3 regions of the Streptomyces sp. NPDC051243 genome follow, and region 1 is predicted to be linked to each of the others. Evidence: riboswitches for the same ligand, from Rfam matches in the RefSeq annotation. Region 1 holds a riboswitch; each other region holds the start of a gene.
What was found. A riboswitch is a leader RNA that binds a small molecule or an ion and turns the genes downstream of it on or off. The one in region 1 is predicted to bind cyclic di-AMP.
Positions count from the first base shown of each region.

Region 2: it holds a riboswitch for cyclic di-AMP, as region 1 does, so the genes downstream of both, ACIBAG_RS43160 (NlpC/P60 family protein) here and ACIBAG_RS33760 (M23 family metallopeptidase) in region 1, are expected to answer to the same signal.
Region 3: it holds a riboswitch for cyclic di-AMP, as region 1 does, so the genes downstream of both, ACIBAG_RS39875 (LysM peptidoglycan-binding domain-containing protein) here and ACIBAG_RS33760 (M23 family metallopeptidase) in region 1, are expected to answer to the same signal.

Region 1 is NZ_JBITES010000015.1:136,293-139,561, reverse strand. It holds gene ACIBAG_RS33765 (M16 family metallopeptidase) at 1-1,244, shown strand, start outside; cyclic di-AMP (ydaO/yuaA leader) riboswitch at 1,449-1,612, shown strand; gene ACIBAG_RS33760 (M23 family metallopeptidase) at 1,626-2,411, shown strand; gene ACIBAG_RS33755 (GntR family transcriptional regulator) at 2,751-3,269, shown strand, end outside.
Region 2 is NZ_JBITES010000025.1:127,799-131,067, reverse strand. It holds gene ACIBAG_RS43160 (NlpC/P60 family protein) at 155-1,339, opposite strand; cyclic di-AMP (ydaO/yuaA leader) riboswitch at 1,348-1,518, opposite strand; gene pcrA (DNA helicase PcrA) at 1,862-3,269, shown strand, end outside.
Region 3 is NZ_JBITES010000021.1:48,491-51,759, reverse strand. It holds gene ACIBAG_RS39885 (carboxymuconolactone decarboxylase family protein) at 1-303, shown strand, start outside; gene ACIBAG_RS39880 (HAD family hydrolase) at 436-1,266, shown strand; gene ACIBAG_RS39875 (LysM peptidoglycan-binding domain-containing protein) at 1,298-2,029, opposite strand; cyclic di-AMP (ydaO/yuaA leader) riboswitch at 2,035-2,220, opposite strand; partial or broken gene ACIBAG_RS39870 (CocE/NonD family hydrolase) at 2,490-3,269, opposite strand, start outside.

The DNA of each region.
Region 1 (3,269 bases):
CCGTCGAGGTGCTCCTGGACACGCCCCTGGACGCCGAGCCGAAGGGCCTCGACGGCATCGCCACGATCATGGCGCGCGCCCTGTCGGAGGGCACCGACAAGCACACCGCCGAGGAGTTCGCCGCCGAGCTGGAGCGCTGCGGTGCCACCCTCGACGCCTACGCGGACCACCCAGGCGTCCGCGTCAGCCTCGAAGTGCCGGTCTCCCGCCTGCCCAAGGCGCTCGACCTCCTCGCCGACGCCCTCAGGGCGCCCGCGTTCGCGGACGCCGAGGTCGAGCGCCTGGTGCGCAACCGGCTCGACGAGATCCCGCACGAGCTGGCCAACCCCTCGCGCCGCGCCGCCAAGGAGCTCTCCAAGGAGCTGTTCCCGGCGACCTCGCGCATGTCCCGGCCGCGCCAGGGCACCGAGGACACGGTCGCGGGCATCGACTCCGCGGGCGTGCGGGCCTTCTACGAGCGGTACGTCCGCCCCGCCACGTCCACCGTCGTGGTCGTCGGCGACCTCACCGGCGTCGACCTCGACGCCCTGCTCGGCGACACCCTCGGCGCCTGGACCGGCTCCCCGGCCGAGCCGCGGCCCGTCCCGCCGGTGACCGCGGACGACACCGGCCGCGTCGTCATCGTGGACCGCCCCGGCTCCGTCCAGACGCAGCTGCTGATCGGCCGGGTCGGCCCCGACCGGCACGACCGCGTGTGGCCGGCGCAGGTGCTCGGCACGTACTGCCTCGGCGGCACCCTCACCTCCCGGCTGGACAAGGTCCTGCGCGAGGAGAAGGGCTACACCTACGGCGTGCGCGCGTTCGGGCAGGTCCTGCGCTCCGCCCCGGACGGCACGGGCGCGGCCATGCTCGCCATCAGCGGCTCCGTCGACACCCCGAACACCGGTCCCGCGCTGCAGGACCTGTGGACGGTACTGCGTGGCGTCGCCGAGGGAGGCCTCACGGACGCCGAGCGGGACTTCGCCGTGCAGAACCTCGTCGGTGTCGCGCCGCTGAAGTACGAGACCGCCGCGTCCGTGGCGAGCACGCTGGCCGACCAGGTCGAGCAGCACCTGCCCGACGACTACCAGGGGACGCTGTACCGGCAGCTCGCCGCGACCGGCACCGTCGAGGCCACCGCGGCGGCCGTGAGCGCCTTCCCGGCGGACCGCCTGGTGACCATCCTCGTCGGCGACGCGGCCGCGATCCGGGAGCCCGTCGAGGCCCTCGGCATCGGCGAAGTCACCGTGGTGGCAGCCGAGTAGACGGTGCATTACGGCGCCGCGCGCGCGTAGGGGCCCTGGTGACGACAGAGTCGCCAGGGCCCCTTTATGCCCGAATTGAGGAGAGGTTGCCTGTCTGGCCTGTGGGATGCGCTACAAAATCCGGGATCCATTTGGGGATTGAAAGATGTCCCGTTTAGCGTCTTCCGGGCTGTCCGTCAGGCAGTGCGCCGCGCCCGCGGCACCGGACAGTCATCGCCGAGTCCCCGTACGGCGCGAGCCAGGGGAGCCGGGGACCCACCCGTAGTCCCTGGGGTGAATCGGACGCCCGCGCGAAGGCGAGGGGGTCCGTAGGAGACCTTCCTGCTCCGAACCCGTCAGCTAACCCGGTAGGCGAGAAGGAAGGAAAGGATCAGCCACTACATGGCGTTCACCTGCGCCACCGGGAAGAACCGCCCCACCGGGAAGCACCGCCGGCCCAGCCGGTTCGAGCGCACGACGGCCCGTGCGGCCGGCGTCGCCGCCCTCACCGCCACCGGCGTCATGGGCACCCTGGCCGCCCCGGCACTCGCCGCGGAACCCGCCGCCGAACAGACCGGCCTCATACCCGTCATCAGCGTCGACAACTCGATCGCCGACCAGATCGACGCCCAGGCCGACGCCCAGGAGCAGGCGGCCAAGGAGGCCGCCGCGGCGAAGAAGGCCGCCGAGGACGCCGCGCGCAAGAAGGCGGCGGAGAAGGCCAAGAAGGAGCGCGAGGCCAGGGAACGCGCCGCTCGCGAGGCCGAGCGCAAGCGTCTGCTGTCCTACGTGGCCCCGATCTCCGGCTCGTACGTCTCCACCGGCTACAAGGCCGGCGGCGCCGTCTGGTCCTCCGGCAGCCACACGGGCGTCGACTTCCACGCCGCCAGCGGCACCTCCGTGCACGCCGTCGGCTCCGGCACCGTCGTGGAGGCCGGCTGGGGCGGGGCGTACGGCAACCAGGTCGTGATCAAGATGAACGACGGCACGTACACCCAGTACGGCCACCTGTCGTCCGTCGGCGTCTCGGTGGGCCAGACGGTCACCCCGGGCCAGCAGATCGGCCTGTCCGGCGCCACCGGCAACGTCACCGGGGCGCACCTGCACTTCGAGGCCCGTACGACGGCGGAGTACGGCTCCGACATCGACCCCGTCGCCTACCTCCGCTCGCACGGCGTGAACCTCTGACGCCCTCCACGCGCGCGTGAGGGGTCTGACGACTCCCACGCGCGCGGAGGTGACGCCTTCCACGCGCCCGCGTGTGTGACCCTTTCCACTTCCACCCGCGTGGAGGCTCACCATCCCCGTGATCGTCTGACGATGCCCGCTTGGTCGTCCGACGGCACTGGCTCCGCTCCCCGAAGCCCCGGCTCTCCTGGCCGGGGCTTTCGGTGTTTCGCACGAACCGCTGTCCAAAAAATATCCATGGATTCCGGTCCGCCGTCGGAAATTCCGGCCGGTTGCAATAGAGTCACTGAACACACGTCATTCGTCGACGTTTCACGGGGATTAAGGCGGAGGTCGGTCATGCGTATTCCGGCGCACTCGGTGTGCACGGCGATCCGGGACGACATCGTCGCCGGTGTCTACGAGCGTGGCAGCCGGCTCACCGAGGAACTCCTCGCGCGCCGCTACGGCGTCTCCCGTGTCCCCGTGCGGGAGGCCCTGCGCACCCTGGAGGCGGAGGGCTTCGTGGTGACCCGGCGGCACGCGGGCGCGTGCGTCGCCGAGCCGACCGAGCAGGAGGCCGCCGACCTGCTGGAGATGCGTACCCTCCTGGAGCCGCTCGGCGCCTCCCGGGCCGCCCAGCGGCGCACCGAGGCCCATCTGAAGGTCCTGCGCGGCCTGGTGAGGCTTGGCCAGGAGCGGGCCAGGCGGGGTAACAGCGACGATCTGCGCTCCCTGGGCGGCTGGTTCCACGAGACGCTGGCCCAGGCCTCCGGCAGCCCCGCCCTGACCTCGATGCTGACCCAGCTGCGGCACAAGATCGCGTGGATGTACGCCGTGGAGTCGCCGGCCGACCCGGTGGAGTACTGGACCGAGCAC
Region 2 (3,269 bases), on a different contig from region 1:
CAGGCCAGGAGGTGCCGCGTTTTGACGCCGGCCACTGCGGGCGGACACCCCCCGGCCCGGCCCCTTCCCGCCGTACGCGACCGCGGCTCCGTGGGCGTGCGGCCAGGCAGACCCCCACGGAGCCGGCGGAATGGGGCCCACGCGCGCGTATGCGTCAGGCCGGGCGGACCACGCTGTGGATGGACGACTCTCCGTCGTAGTAGATCGACTCCTCACGGACGTACGCGCCCGGCTTGGGGGCGTGGATCATCATGCCGTTGCCGATGTAGATGCCCACGTGGGTGACGTCGTCGTAGAAGAAGATCAGGTCGCCGGGCTGGGCGTTGGCCAGGGAGACCGTGGTGCCGGCGTTGACCTGGTCGTAGGTGACGCGGGGGATGTCCACGCCGGCGGCCTTCCAGGCGGCCTGGGTGAGGCCGGAGCAGTCGTAGGAGTCGGGGCCGGTGGCGCCCCAGACGTACGGCTTGCCTATCTGGGAGCGGGCGAAGGCCAAAGCCTTCTCGGCCTTGGTAGCGTACGAGGAGTCCGTGGCCGGGGAGGACGAGTCCGAGGTGCTCGAGTCGGACGGCGACTCGGTGCTCTCCTGCTGCTGGGCGGCCGCGGCCTCCTGGCGCTCGCGTTCGGCCTCCGCCTCCGCCTGCTGGCGGGCCAGCTCCGCGGCCTTGCGGGCGGCCTCTTCCTGCTTGCGCTTCTCGATCGCGGCGAGGCGGGCCTTCTCCTCCGCCGTCAGCTTGGAGAGGAGTTCGCGCGCGTCGGACAGTTTCGTCTGGACCGTGGTCTTTGCGGTCTGCAGGTCGTTCTGCGACTCGGTGAGCGTCTCGAGGCTCTGGGCGGCCTCCTGGCGCTTCTTCATCGTCGCGGACTGCTGCGTGAAGTAGTCGTCGACCGCCTGCTTCTGACGGCCGGTCAGGCGGTCCATCAGCTGGGTCTGGTCGAAGTAGTCCTGCGGGGTGTCCGCCAGGAGGAAGGTCGCCGTGTCGGGGGCGGCGGCCCCGGTGCGGTACTGGGCGGCCGCGAAGGAACCCAGTTCCTCGCGCGCCTCGTTGAGCTCCTGGGTGCGCTTGGCGACGTCGTCGAGGAGGGTGTCGACGCGCTTGCGCTGCTTCGCGGTCTTCTCCTTGGCCGCGTTGTACTTCTCGGTCGCCGACTCCGCCTGGCGGTAGAGGTCGTCGACCTTCTTCTCGACCTCTTCGAGGCTCGGCTTGTCGTCCGTCGAGGGGCTCGCGTTGGCCGTCTGGGACAGCAGGGCCACGGAGGTGAGGGCCGCCGTGGCGAGGGCGGGGGTCCGTATGCCTGCTACGCGCGTACCCGCGGGACGCGACTTGCGGTGCGACGCCAAGGGAGGCGACTCCTTCCGTGCTCCGCCTACCGAGTTAGCTGTCGGGTTCGGGCGGGTGGTTCGGAAGGGTTGCCCTACGGCCGTTCCCGGGAGGGAAGTCGGGCCGATTCACCCCAGAGGTTCGGTGGGTCCCCGGCTCCGGCTGCGCGGTGGCGTGCCGGACTCGGCGGAGGCCGCGCGGCCCGGCGACGTTCGCCGGTGGGGGTCGTGCGGCCTGTCCGGCACGGTAGCCAACTCGTGTGGCCCCTGTGAAGGTTGATGTTCGATATGCCCGATACATTTTCGTGACCTTGCCGTTGTTTGCCGTCGGTGGTGGTTGGTTGGGGGGCGTGTGGCGGGTTTTGGTGTTGTTTGGGTGGAGGGCGGCTTCCGTCTGTTTTCGATCGCGGATTGTGACGGGCGCGTCATGGAGGGTGAGAGGGGTCCCGGCGGGGTGTGCGGGGAGATCGCGGAGTGTCGAAACGGGCGATGTTCTCGGGTCGGCCGCGGGCTGTCAGTGGGGCGCCCTAGACTCGGAGAGCGATGAGCAGCCTCTTTGACGACAGCTTCCTGGCGGACCTCCAGGCCCCACGGGCCCATGAGGAGGAACCCCCGCCTCCGCCCGAGGACGATCACGCTCCGGAGTCAGTTCCGGACGATCTGTTCGGCGGGAAGTTCGACGTGCCTCCGGACCGGGACGCCTACTACCGCGACGGCGCCCCGCGGCCGGCCATCGACGCGGCCGCGCTGCTGGAGGGGCTGAACGAGAACCAGCGGGCGGCCGTCGTCCACTCGGACACCCCGCTGCTCATCGTGGCCGGCGCCGGCTCCGGCAAGACGCGTGTGCTCACCCACCGCATCGCCCACCTGCTGGCCGAGCGGAATGTGCATCCGGGGCAGATCCTCGCGATCACCTTCACCAACAAGGCCGCGGGTGAGATGAAGGAGCGAGTCGAGCAGCTCGTCGGCCCGCGCGCGAACGCGATGTGGGTGATGACCTTCCACAGCGCGTGCGTGCGCATCCTGCGACGGGAGAGCAAGAAGCTCGGCTTCACGTCCTCTTTCTCGATCTACGACGCCGCCGACTCCAAGCGGCTGATGGCGCTCGTCTGCCGGGATCTCGACCTCGATCCCAAGCGGTTCCCGCCCAAGTCCTTCAGCGCCAAGATCAGCAACCTGAAGAACGAGCTGATCGACGAGGAGGACTTCGCGGCGCAGGCGAGTGACGGCTTCGAGAAGACCCTCGCCCAGGCCTATGCCCTGTACCAGTCGCGGCTGCGCGAGGCCAATGCGCTGGATTTCGACGACCTGATCATGACGACGGTCAATCTGCTGCGCGCCTTCCCGGACGTCGCCGAGCACTACCGCCGCCGCTTCCGGCACGTCCTCGTCGACGAGTACCAGGACACCAACCACGCGCAGTACGCGCTCGTGCGCGAGCTCGTCGGCACCCGCGAGCACCCCGTCGACGTGCCGCCCAGCGAGTACGACGTCCCGCCCGCCGAGCTGTGTGTCGTGGGTGACGCCGACCAGTCGATCTACGCTTTCCGCGGCGCCACCATCCGCAACATCCTCCAGTTCGAGGAGGACTACCCGGACGCGACCACCATCCTGCTGGAGCAGAACTACCGCTCCACCCAGACGATCCTCTCCGCCGCCAACGCGGTCATCGAGCGCAACGAGTCCCGCCGTCCCAAGAACCTGTGGACCAACGCGGGCGCGGGCGCGCGCATCACCGGCTATGTCGCGGACACCGAGCACGACGAGGCGCAGTTCGTCGCCGACGAGATAGACCGACTGACGGACGCGGGCGAGGCGAAGGCAGGTGACGTCGCCGTCTTCTACCGGACGAACGCCCAGTCCCGTGTCTTCGAGGAAGTGTTCATCCGCGTCGGGCTGCCCTACAAGGTCGTCGGCGGGGTTCGCTTCTACGAGCGCAAGGAGGTCCGGG
Region 3 (3,269 bases), on a different contig from region 1:
CACGGTCACACGGTCAATCTGCGCAAGGCCGGGGCGAGTGACGAGCGGATCGATGCCGTTGCCGCCTGGCGGGAGGCGCCCTACTTCACCGACGCCGAACGGGCCGCGCTGCAGTTGACGGAGTCGGTCACTCGCCTCGCCGACCGATCCCACGAGTCGGTGCCGGACACGCTGTGGGATGAGGTGGCCGACCACTTCGCCGAGAAGGAACTGTCGGCTCTCATCCTGCTCATCGGCGTGATGAACCTGTTCAACCGCGTCAACACCACCATCAAGGAGCCCGCGGGCACCACATGGGGGTGAAATCGCAACAGGCGGCAGGCAGTTGCGGCGCGCGAACCGAACCCGAACCGGAGCAGGTGTCAACACATGTGAACACAGCAGCCGTCCGGTTCACGTCGAGTCGATGGGGCGTCCTGTCCGTATTCTCTGATCATGGCCGCACCTATCGCATATTCACTCATCGCCACTGACCTGGACGGGACGTTGCTCCGAGGCGACGACACCCTGTCGGACCGGTCCATCGACGCGCTCGCGCTGGTGGCGGCGGCCGGTGCGCAGCACCTCGTCGTGACGGGACGGCCGGCGCCCAGAGTGCGACCGCTCCTCGACGACCTGGGCAGTACGGGGCTCGCGGTGTGCGGACAGGGGGCGCAGTTGTATGACGCCGGCGCGGACCGGCTGCTGTGGTCGGTCACGCTGGACCGGGAGTTGGCGGAGACCGCGTTGGGCAAGATCGAGGCCGAGGTGGGGCAGGTGTACGCGGCCGTCGACCAGGACGGCGTCGACGGCCTCACGCTCATCGAGCCCGGCTATCTGATGCCCCACCCCACGCTGCCGGCCGTACGTGTGCAGTATCGCGACGACCTGTGGTGCGAGCCGATCAGCAAGGTGCTGCTGCGTCATCCGAGCCTCTCGGACGACGAGTTGGCGGCGACGGCGCGTTCGGTGGTCGGCTCGCTCGCCACCGTCACCATGTCGGGGCCCGGGACCGTCGAACTCCAGCCATGCGGCATCACCAAGGCGACCGGTCTCGCGCTCGCCGCCGAGCACCTCGGCCTCGGGGCGCACGAGACCATCGCCTTCGGGGACATGCCCAACGACATCCCGATGTTCGACTGGGCCGCCCGCGGGGTCGCGATGGCCAACGCGCACCCCGAACTCAAGGAGGTCGCGGACGAGATCACGTTGTCGAACGAGGACGACGGCATCGCCGTCGTCCTCGAGAGACTGTTCGCGGGTATCTTGGCCGACTTCGTCCAGTAGGGAGCGTTCGTCGGTCAAAGATGCCTTTTGTCTAGTAAGGCCCGTTTACGTTGTCGATCGAGCCGTAGCGCGCGGCCGCGTAGTTGCACGCGGCCACGATGTTCGCGACCGGGTCGAAGGGGTCGTACACCGTGCCCGGCACGTGGTAGGCGGCGAAGGTCGGGTCGATGACCTGCAGGAGGCCCTTGGACGGGGTGCCCGCGGCGGCGTTGGAGTCCCAGTTGTTGATGGCGGACGGGTTGCCGGACGACTCACGCATGATGTTGCGGTGAATGCCCTCGTAGGATCCGGGAATTCCGTTTTGGGACATGATGTCCAGGGCGTTGCGGATCCAGCCGTCGAGGTTGTTCGGGTACGACTTCACGGAGGACTGGGTGGCCTGGGCGACGGAGGACTTCTTGGCGGGCGCGGACGCCTTGTCGGCGGTCGTGCTCGCCTTCTTCGTCGCGCGGACCTTCAGGTCGAGGCCCGGGTGGATCAGCCGGGGGTTGTCGCCGACGGCCTTGCGGTTGTCCTTGTAGAGCTGCTTCCAGCCGCCCTGAACGTCGTACCGGTCCGCGATGTCGTAGAGCGTGTCGCCCTTCTTCGTGGTGTACGTGACGGACCCGACCTTCGCCGGGGCGGAGGCCTGGGCCGTCTCCGCGGCGTTCGCGGTGGACACTCCCAGGAGCGGGAGGGCGAGCGCGGCGGTGCCGGTTCCGGCGGCGACGGCGTGGCGGGTGAGCGGGTTGGTGCGGGGGCGGCGGTGCTTGCCTCGGGCCATGGCGCTGTTCCTCTCCGACGCCTGCGAGGTGAGCTGTCGGGTTCGGGCGGGGAGGTGCCCGGCCGTGCCGCCGTGTGGCGGCGCGACTTCACCCCTAGCCGCGGCCGGTGCGCCATCAAGGCGACCGGTGCGGCGACTTACCTGGGTCCCCCGCTCCTGCCGTGCGTGTGTGAGTGCGTCGGTGGATGACTCGGGCGGCGGCAGGATTCGGCGTCCGCCCGACGAGCGGGAACGTATGCGAGAGCACATGCCCGGAACAAGTGCCATGGTCGCCCGTCGTGCGGTTGACCATGGTCTGGCGTGAATGGGGTGCTTGATCCTTTGCGGTTGCCAATCTTCAACTTGCGCTTGCTGCAAGGAAGGACGCGGTGTGCCGGGTCGGGCGGGCGGTCGTCCGTGCGTGACTCAACTCACTGGCATCCACAAGAGCGGCAAATCGGGCAATGGGTCCAACTCGCGTTTAACCGGCTGTCCGTGGAGTCCGTTTCTCCCATGTCCGGTGGAAAAGTACCTCTTCGCCCTCCAGGCCGATCACCTCGGTGGAGGTGATGAAGTCCGTCCGGTCGCAGCTGATCTGCGAGCGAGTGCGCACCGTGGCGTTCCACGCCGACTCCGGGCGGTGGGTGGATCGACCAGTACGAGCGGGTGCGGGCCGACAGGGGATCCGACTCGTTGATCGTGTACGTCTCCAGCGCCTCCTCGGTGAACTCCAGACCGTCGGGGTACACGCGCGTGCCGCCGTACCGAGGGTCTACCTCCAGGCGCCACTCGCCCTTGGCCACGTCCCGTAGGACGAGCCGCTCGGGGCGCGGTTCGTCCAGCGTGACGGGGGCGTTCACGCCGAGCGGCGGCGCCTGCTCCGGGTTCCTCGAAGGTGATCGCTGCCTCGTGCAACGCACGTGCACGTACTGGAAGTTCCAGGGAACTCCCGGCCGGTTCGAGGGTGAAGCCCGCCGCCGAGTCCGGCCGGGGCCAGATCCACGGCCAGTACGCGGAGGAGACGGCGAGGCGGATGCGGTGGCCGGGCGGGAAGGCATGGCCGATGCCGCTCAGCTCGAAGTCACGTCCCCGGCGGCGCCCGGCTCCTACGGCACCGCATGGTCGCGGCCGTGGCGCGCCGACAGGTTCGGCATGCCCCGGGTGACCAGGGTCGAGGAGCCGTCCGGCGCCACGTCGCAGAGCCGGGCGACGACCTGCCCGCGCGGCACCTCCGACGTCAGCCGCAGCCGCACCTTCGGCC